Regions from separate parts of the Erwinia pyri genome, predicted to be linked through region 1. Evidence: predicted binding sites of a transcription regulator. Region 1 holds the regulator's gene; each other region holds the start of a gene.
The links. Region 1 encodes Fur, which represses iron uptake genes when iron is present. Its sites were predicted from a motif close to ATAATAATGAGAACNACTATCAA; they were not measured.

Region 1 (3,283 bases):
GCATCACTATGCGGTTGAGCTGATCAACAAGGGACTGGCCTATGTTGACGAGCTGAGCCCTGAGCAGATCCGTGAATATCGCGGCACCCTGACGGCGCCGGGGAAAAACAGTCCGTTCCGCGACCGTTCAGTGGAAGAGAACCTGGCGCTGTTTGACAAAATGCGCAACGGCGGCTTTGCTGAAGGCACCGCCTGCCTGCGTGCAAAGATCGATATGGCCTCCAGCTTTATCGTGATGCGCGATCCGGTTCTGTACCGTATTAAGTTTGCTGAGCATCATCAGACCGGCAGCAAGTGGTGCATCTATCCGATGTATGATTTCACCCACTGCATTTCCGATGCGCTGGAGGGGATCACCCACTCACTCTGTACGCTGGAGTTCCAGGATAACCGCCGTCTGTATGACTGGGTGCTGGACAACATCACCATTCCAACCCATCCGCGTCAGTACGAATTTTCTCGTCTGAATCTCGAATACGCCATCATGTCCAAGCGCAAGCTGAGCCTGCTGGTAACAGAGAAGATTGTGGAGGGATGGGACGATCCACGTATGCTGACCGTTTCCGGTCTGCGCCGTCGCGGCTACACGGCTGGTTCTATTCGCGAGTTCTGCCGCCGTATTGGCGTGACCAAACAGGACAACATCGTGGAGATGGCCTCGCTGGAGTCCTGTATTCGTGACGATCTGAACGAGAATGCCCCGCGCGCGATGGCGGTGATGGATCCGGTGAAGCTGGTGATTGAGAATCTGCCCGCTAATCACGAAGAGATCATCACCATGCCTAATCATCCGAACAAGCCGGAGATGGGAACGCGTGAAGTGCCGTTCAGCCGTGAGATTTATATCGATCGTGCTGACTTCCGCGAGGAAGCGAATAAGCAGTACAAGCGTCTGGTACTGGGGAAAGAGGTGCGCCTGCGTAACGCCTATGTGATCAAAGCGGAACGCGTGGCGAAGGATGAAGAGGGTAATATCACCTGCCTGTTCTGCACCTGCGATACAGAGACGTTGAGCAAAGATCCGGCCGATGGCCGTAAAGTGAAAGGCGTCATTCACTGGGTTTCTGCCGTTCATGCCTTACCGGCAGAGTTCCGCCTCTATGACCGTCTTTTCAGCGTGCCAAATCCGGGTGCGGCAGAAGATTTCCTGACCACTATCAACCCTGAATCTCTGGTTATTCGTCAGGGCTTTGTAGAGCCAGGCATGCAGCATGCGGAAGCCAGCAGCCCGTATCAGTTTGAGCGCGAAGGGTACTTCTGTGCTGACAGCCGATACTCCTCTGCCAGCAACCTGGTGTTTAACCGCACGGTTGGCCTGCGTGACACCTGGACAAAAGCGGGAGAGTAGCGCTTCCGGGTTTTCTGAAAGCAACGCAGCCTCAGGGCTGCGTTTTTTTTGCCATTCAGTATGGTGCAGAGGAGTGTTTCAGAGGGTAAACGCTTCAGCTGTGAAGGGATCACTCAGCGCATTTGTGTCGGCAGTTCTGCTCCTTCAGGCAAAAAAAAGCCGGTGATTTTCACCGGCTTTCTTCAGGAATGCAGATTATTTGTCGTGCAGCGTTTCATCTTCGCGGCAGTCGCCAGTAGAACAGTGACCATAAAGGTACAAGCTGTGGTTACTGAGCTTAATACCATGACGCGTGGCGATATCACGCTGGCGAGCCTCGATCGATTCATCTCTGAATTCGATCACTTTGCCGCAGTCCAGGCAGATAAGGTGGTCGTGATGATGCTGCTGAGTCAGTTCAAAAACGGATTTGCCGCCTTCGAAATTGTGGCGGGTAACGATCCCCGCATCATCAAACTGGTTCAGCACGCGGTAGACCGTTGCCAGACCAATTTCTTCGCCCATATCAATCAGGCGTTTGTACAAATCTTCCGCACTGACATGATGGCCTTCAGGTTCCTGAAGCACTTCCAGAATTTTCAGTCGGGGAAGCGTGACTTTCAGGCCGGCCTTCTTTAATGCGGTGTTATTGTCAGTCATGCGGATATTGTCCTGTTACTTTGCTTGTCACTGTGCGGCTGAAAAGCCCTGAACATCGGTCGACGCAAAACGCCTCATTATAGTACTCACGCTTCGAAATGAACACCTCGGGCGTTGCGAATCTGTAAAGGGAGGTAATGATGATGTCTTTACGTCCGGAAAGCTGGCGCTGGGTTTACATTTCGCTTTGCCGTGCCTTTAAGAAAAAGCCACGAAGTAAGCGGGGTGACCGATGGCGATATTCTACAGTTTTGCAGATGAAAGTTACAAAATTGTGCCTATTACTTCTATAGGAAAAGTCAGAGGCCTGATGTGAGTTACCTCCCACATCAGCCCCTTCTCCTTAAGCTTGCAGAATTTCCTGCAGCTGGAGCTCATCGTAAATTTGTTTCACCCATTTTTCAGTACGTTCGCGGGTCAGTTCCGGTTGACGATCTTCATCAATAGCCAGGCCCAGGAAATGCGTATCATCAGCAAGCCCTTTGGACGCTTCAAAATGATAACCTTCAGTTGGCCAGTGACCCACGATAACGGCGCCTTTCGGTTCGATGATATCGCGAATGGTGCCCATCGCGTCGCAGAAATACTCCGCGTAATCTTCCTGATCGCCACAGCCAAAAAGCGCAACCAGTTTGCCATTGAAATCGATCTCTTCCAGGGTAGGGAAGAAGTCATCCCAGTCGCACTGGGCTTCGCCGTAGTACCAGGTAGGGATACCCAGCAACAGGATATCAAAGGCTTCAAGGTCTTCTTTGCTGCTTTTAGCGATATCATGAACCTCAGCCACCTCGTTGCCGAGCTGCTTCTGGATCATTTTTGCAATATTTTCCGTATTGCCCGTATCGCTGCCAAAGAAAATGCCTACGAGTGCCATGCGCTTAATAACCTCTTGAAACTAAAATTTAGGGTAACGACTTTACTGCAGTTAACGGCAATGATAGCAGACAGCACAAGGGGGATAAATGAGTAATCCGCCTGCTTTTGTCGCTTTGTGCTTCAGCAGCAAGAGGTTGAAGAGCCGGTTCTGCCGCTTTTCAACGCTTCTGACTGGCTAACATCGCCATGACCATCTCTTCTATCAGTTCGCCGCGGCTGATATTTCGCTGCTCGGCAAGCTGGTTCAGGGCATCCACGGCGTCGCTGTTCATTTTCAGCTCCACACGCTTTAACCCGCGCACTTTATCCCGCTTGAGCTGATTGCGTTTATTGATACGCAGCTGCTCATCACGCGTCAGCGGATTTGTTTTTGGTCGCCCCGGACGACGGTCATCTGCGAACAGATCGATCGTGGTGCGG
Region 2 (3,283 bases), 1.8 Mb from region 1:
AGAGAACACCGGTGACGTTATCGGTGACCTTAGCCGTCGTCGTGGTATGCTCAAAGGACAGGAATCTAACGCTACTGGCGTTCAGATTCACGCTGAAGTTCCGCTGTCTGAAATGTTCGGATACGCGACTCAGTTGCGTTCTCTGACTAAAGGCCGTGCTTCATACTCCATGGAGTTCCTGAAGTATGATGATGCGCCGAATAACGTCGCTCAGGCCGTTATTGAAGCTCGTAGCAAATAAGCTACAGTTTTAAAATATTGATCCTATGCTCTCACCAAAGGGTGAGAGCATTAAAGTAAGGAATATTGTCGTGGCTAAAGAGAAATTTGAACGTAACAAACCGCACGTCAACGTTGGTACCATCGGACACGTTGACCACGGTAAAACTACCCTGACTGCAGCTATCACCACCGTTCTGGCTAAAACCTACGGCGGTTCTGCTCGTGCATTCGACCAGATCGATAACGCACCAGAAGAAAAAGCACGTGGTATCACCATCAACACTTCACACGTTGAATATGACACCCCGTCTCGCCACTATGCGCACGTTGACTGCCCAGGCCACGCCGACTATGTGAAAAACATGATCACCGGTGCTGCGCAGATGGACGGTGCAATTCTGGTTGTTGCTGCAACTGACGGCCCAATGCCTCAGACCCGTGAGCACATCCTGCTGGGTCGCCAGGTTGGCGTTCCTTACATCATCGTGTTCCTGAACAAGTGCGACATGGTTGATGATGAAGAGCTGCTGGAACTGGTAGAAATGGAAGTACGTGACCTGCTGTCACAGTACGACTTCCCAGGCGACGACACGCCAATCGTTCACGGTTCTGCTCTGAAAGCGCTGGAAGGCGATGCTGAGTGGGAAGCTAAAATCATTGAGCTGGCTGGCCACCTGGATAACTACATCCCGGAACCAGAGCGCGCAATCGACAAGCCATTCCTGCTGCCTATCGAAGACGTCTTCTCTATCTCCGGCCGTGGTACTGTTGTTACCGGTCGTGTAGAGCGCGGTATCGTTAAAGTCGGTGAAGAAGTTGAGATCGTTGGTATCAAAGATACCGTGAAATCAACCTGTACCGGCGTTGAAATGTTCCGTAAGCTGCTGGACGAAGGTCGTGCAGGCGAGAACTGTGGTGTTCTGCTGCGTGGTATCAAGCGTGAAGATATCCAGCGTGGCCAGGTTCTGGCTAAGCCAGGCACCATCAAGCCACACACCAAGTTCGAGTCAGAAGTTTATATTCTGTCTAAAGATGAAGGCGGCCGTCATACTCCGTTCTTCAAAGGCTACCGTCCTCAGTTCTACTTCCGTACTACTGACGTGACCGGTACCATCGAACTGCCAGAAGGCGTTGAGATGGTAATGCCTGGTGACAACATCAAAATGGTTGTTACCCTGATCCACCCAATCGCGATGGATGACGGTCTGCGTTTCGCAATCCGTGAAGGCGGCCGTACTGTTGGTGCGGGCGTTGTTGCTAAAGTTATCGCTTAATTGAGATAATTTGAAATGGCGGGGCAGGTCTCCGTCATAGCAAATAAAAAGAGCACTTCGGTGCTCTTTTTTTATGCCCGCAATTCAGCCCGATTGCGGAAGCTGGCATTGTAATAAAAACGATTCGCATTTACACTAAGATCAGAAAATGTACTGGAGTAGCAAAATGTACGTCTGCTTGTGTAATGCCGTCAGTGATAAAACAATTCGTGAAGTGGTTCGCCGTTACCAGCCCAAATCGATACAGCATCTTCGTCAACTGGTCCCGGTTGGCAAGCAGTGCGGCAAATGCATCCGCGCCGCGCGTGAAATAATGGACCATGAGCTACAGCACGTCCCGCAATACAAAGAGATTGCCTGATAATCTCCCTGCAATTTGTCATGCTTTTTTGACTTCCTTCAATCCGCATCTACGATCTACTTAACTGGAAGCGGAGGAAACAAAATGAAGGGCGATATAAAAATCATCAGTCATCTCAACAAATTGCTTGGAAATGAGTTAGTTGCTGTTAATCAGTATTTCCTGCACGCGCGGATGTTCAAAAATTGGGGGCTGATACGCTTAAACGATATCGAATACCATGAGTCTATCGATGAGATGAAGCATGCGGACAAATATATAGAACGCATCCTTTTTCTTGAAGGCATTCCCAATTTGCAGGATCTTGGCAGGCTGCGTATCGGGGAAGATGTGGAAGAGATGCTGAAGTCAGATTTGCAGCTTGAACTGGAGGGGGCAAGGGATCTCCGGGAAGCGATCGCCCATGCAGACAAAGTCCACGATTATGTCAGCCGGGATATGATGATTACCATTCTGGAAGATGAAGAGCATCATATCGATTTTCTGGAAACGGAACTCGACCTGATAAGCAAAATTGGCATACAGAATTATCTGCAGTCACAAATTAAAGTAGAAGAGTAATACAGGACAGAAAGATGCAGTTGTATAAATTTACGCCGCTGAAACAGAGACTTCAGCGGCGTTACTGTTTCTGAACCTGACTGATACCTCCTGTTTCCCATCCGCCTTCTTCAGCACCTCCGATAAACAGGTTGCTTTATGTGCTCAGGCACGTATAATGCGCGGGCTTGTCAGAAATGACGGCCCGGTTCAATCTGAACCGCAGGCGAGCAATCTGCTCACCTGACAATACTCCCGATAGGGGAGTTATGTGCAGACGATTACACTCACCCATCAATCGTAATGGGTATGAGTAGTAATCTTTTCGTTTATAAATAATTGGAGCTCTGGTCTCATGCAGAACCAAAGAATCCGTATCCGTCTTAAAGCGTTTGATCATCGTCTGATTGATCAATCAACTGCGGAAATCGTTGAGACTGCCAAGCGCACTGGTGCGCAGGTACGTGGTCCCATCCCGCTGCCGACCCGCAAAGAGCGTTTTACCGTTCTGATCTCCCCGCACGTCAATAAAGATGCGCGCGATCAGTACGAAATTCGTACTCACAAGCGTCTGGTTGACATCGTTGAGCCAACTGAAAAAACGGTTGATGCTCTGATGCGTCTGGATCTGGCTGCAGGTGTAGACGTGCAGATCAGCCTGGGTTAATCAGGTCATTGAGCGATTGAGAGGTTGAAACAATGATTGGTTTAGTCGGTAAAAAAGTGGGCATGACTCGTATCTTCACTGAAGATGGCGTTTCTATCCCAGTAACCGTGATTGAAATTGAAGCAAACCGCGTAACTCAGGTTAAGAGCCTGGAAAACGACGGCTACACTGCTATCCAGGTAACTGCCGGTGCTAAAAAAGCTAACCGTGTCACTAAGC
Region 3 (3,283 bases), 1.4 Mb from region 1:
GGCAGACAACTTTGCCCACGAGCTGGATACCTACGGACATATCCCGAATGGTAACCGCAGCTACTATCTCAGTCGCTCTCAACCTCCCTTCTTCAGCATGATGGTCGATTTGCTGGCTCAGCATCAGGGCGACAGCGTTTACACTAAATATCTGCCGCAGCTGCAGAAAGAGTATGACTACTGGATGGCTGATGCCGACAGCGTGAAGGCTGGTGAAGCCAGTAAACGCGTGGTGAAACTCAAAGATGGTACCTTGCTGAACCGTTACTGGGATGCCCGTGACGTCCCGAGAACGGAATCCTATATGGATGATATAGCCACCGCCGGGAAAGCCGAAAACCGCAATAAAGCGGAGCTGTACCGGGATTTACGCTCTGGCGCCGCCTCCGGCTGGGACTTCAGTTCCCGCTGGTTTGATAAGCCAGGCGACCTTTCCACTATTCACACTACCCGCATCGTCCCGGTCGATCTGAACGCGCTGATGTTCCATCTGGAGAAGACGCTGGCGCGGGCTAATAAAGTCGCGAAAAACGACCAGGCGGCTGAACACTTCAGCCAGCTGGCGGAAACGCGTCAGGCGGCGATCAACCGTTATCTCTGGGATGATAAACAGGGCTGGTATGCGGATTATGACTGGAAAAAAGGCTCAGTCCGTCCTCAGCTGACGGCCGCTGCGCTCTTCCCTCTTTACCTGCAGGCCGCAACCCAAGAGAAAGCCACCCGTACCGCGTCGGCGGTGCAGGCGCAGCTTGTTAAGGAAGGAGGGCTGGTCACCACCAACGTTAATAATGGCCAGCAGTGGGATGCACCAAACGGCTGGGCTCCGCTGCAGTGGGCGGCAGTGCAGGGGCTGAACAATTACGGTAAGCAGACGCTGGCGAAGGATATCGGCATGCGCTTCCTGAAAAATGTTCAGACCACCTATGATAAGGAGCATAAGCTGGTTGAAAAATATGTTGTGGAAGGCAAAGGGCTGGGAGGCGGCGGTGGCGGCGAATATCCGCTGCAGGATGGTTTTGGCTGGACCAACGGCGTTACGCTCAAGCTGATGGATCTCTACTGTCCGAAAAATAAAACCTGTAATAACGTAGGTGATATCGCTTCCGGTCAATAATCTGCTTTCTGGCGGCCCTGTTTTTTGCCACGGGCCGCCACGCTTCCTGACCTTCCCCGTTTATCGACCTCAGTAATACTCAAGCTCTGATTACCTTCTCTTCTGCCCTGTTCCCCCTCTCTGGCAGGTCCACTCAGCTTAGAAAGCTAATTCCCCTGATTTTAGCAGGGGAAAATATAAGCAAAATCAATGCTTGAAACGCTTTAACGAAAAGATAATAATTCTCATTGAGATTATCATACATCTTTATATTACCGTTAAGTGCGCTCGCTCTCTCTGGCCGCGATGACGGTTCTTACTTCGCACTTTGTAAGGGAATTGACAATGAGAATGGCTTTTAGCTTAAAGCGTTCTGCTTTGCTGTGCTCGATTGCGCTGACTGCACCGGCTTTTACCTTTGCGGCAGAGACACTGGTGGTCACCGCTCAACCTGCTGAAACGGCCTCTTCGCCAACAGAGGGTTATACGGCTAAGACCTCTACGGGCGCGACAAAAACGGATCGCCCCCTGATCACCACTGCCCAGTCTGTTTCCGTTGTGACCCGCCAGCAGATGGAAGATCAGGGTGCGATGAACGTTAACCAAGCGCTCAACTATACCGCTGGCGCATTTACTAACTTCGCGGGTGCAGCGACTCGTTATGACACCGTATCCCTGCGGGGCTTCCACGGCGGCGATGTGGATAACGTCTTCCTGGACGGGTTGCGACTGATGAGCGACCCGGGCAGCTATAACGTGTTGCAGGTGGATCCCTGGTTCCTGGAACGTATCGATGTGATCAAAGGCCCCTCTTCTGCCCTGTATGGGCAGACCGTGCCCGGCGGTCTGGTAATGGAAACGTCTAAGCGCCCGCAGTTTAAGCAGGAAGGCCATTTCCGCGCCTCGACCGGGACTAATGCCACTAACAGCGCCGCCTTTGATTACACCAATGCTATTAACGATCAATGGGCGTTTCGCCTGACGGGCATCACCCGCAACAGCGACACGCAGTACGATCACACTCGCGAAGAGAAGTATGCTATTTCCCCTTCTCTGCTCTGGCAGCCGGATGAAGATACTTCATTGCTGCTGCGCGCTTATCTGCAAAAAGATCCCTCAGGCGGCTATCACGGTGCCGTGCCGGGCGATGGCAGCATCACGGAACATAATGGTCGTAAGCTCAGTAATGGTTTCTACGATGGTGACAGCTCGCTGGATCAGTTCAAGCGTAATGAACAGATTTACAGCTATGAATTCTCGCATCGTTTCAATGACACCTGGGCGTTCCGTTCCAATGCCAGCTATTCCCACTCTGACGTCGATTTGGATCAGGTTTATCAAATAGGCTGGGACAGCAAAAATCCGGATCTGTTAAACCGTTACTATTCCGGCTCACGTTCCTCGCTGGATGCCTTTGCTATTGATAACCAGTTGGAGGCGGATTTCGCTACAGGCGAAGTCGAGCATAAAGTGGTGCTGGGCGGCGAATACCACCAGTACAAAAATGATTTAAGCGATGCCAGCGACGTGGCAAATCAGCTTAATGCCGTAACAGGGGAGGCGGTGGGCAGCCGTCAGAACTACGACTTTGTTAATTCTCAGCGCCGTTATTACCAGACCGGCGTCTATCTGCAGGATGAGATGATCTGGCAGAAATGGCACCTGGATCTCTCCGGCCGTTACGATCGCATTGTCTCGGAAAACGAAACCTGGTCCACCAGCACTAAGCATCGCCGCCAGGATGATCACATCAGTGGCCGTGCCGCCCTGCTCTACGCCTTTGATAATGGCATCTCGCCTTACGCCAGCTACAGCCAGGCCATTACGCCGCAGTCACTCTCCGATGCAAATGATAATCTGCTGAAGCCAACCACTTCAGAGCAGTATGAGGCGGGGGTAAAATATCAGCCGAACGGCACATCCGATCTCTACTCCGTTGCCCTCTATGATCTGACGCAGAAAGATGTTGGCAACCGGGTAGTGGTAGGTTCTTACTATGAACCTGCTGGAAAAGTGCATTCGCAGGGTATTGAGCTGGAAGCGCATAACCAGATCACGCCACGCCTGAGCACTCTCGCTAACTACACTCTGAGCCATGTTCGCTTCAAGGACTCTGTGGATGGTAACGATGGCCACACCCCTTACGTAACGCCAAACTCCATGGCGTCGGCTTGGGCGAAATACCAGTTC

Region 2: bfd (bacterioferritin-associated ferredoxin) is a predicted target of Fur. The motif match lies at 1,604-1,626, and genes of this name have one in related genera.
Region 3: Q3V30_RS08525 (TonB-dependent siderophore receptor) is a predicted target of Fur. The motif match lies at 1,326-1,348, and genes of this name have one in related genera.

The regions. Positions count from the first base shown of each region.
Region 1 is NZ_CP132353.1:3,204,132-3,207,414, reverse strand. It holds gene glnS (glutamine--tRNA ligase) at 1-1,348, shown strand, start outside; gene fur (ferric iron uptake transcriptional regulator) at 1,544-1,987, opposite strand; gene fldA (flavodoxin FldA) at 2,331-2,861, opposite strand; gene ybfE (LexA regulated protein) at 3,022-3,283, opposite strand, start outside.
Region 2 is NZ_CP132353.1:431,799-435,081, forward strand. It holds gene fusA (elongation factor G) at 1-241, shown strand, start outside; gene tuf (elongation factor Tu) at 312-1,496, shown strand; gene bfd (bacterioferritin-associated ferredoxin) at 1,663-1,857, shown strand; gene bfr (bacterioferritin) at 1,942-2,418, shown strand; gene rpsJ (30S ribosomal protein S10) at 2,753-3,064, shown strand; gene rplC (50S ribosomal protein L3) at 3,097-3,283, shown strand, end outside.
Region 3 is NZ_CP132353.1:1,827,106-1,830,388, reverse strand. It holds gene treA (alpha,alpha-trehalase TreA) at 1-1,114, shown strand, start outside; gene Q3V30_RS08525 (TonB-dependent siderophore receptor) at 1,439-3,283, shown strand, end outside.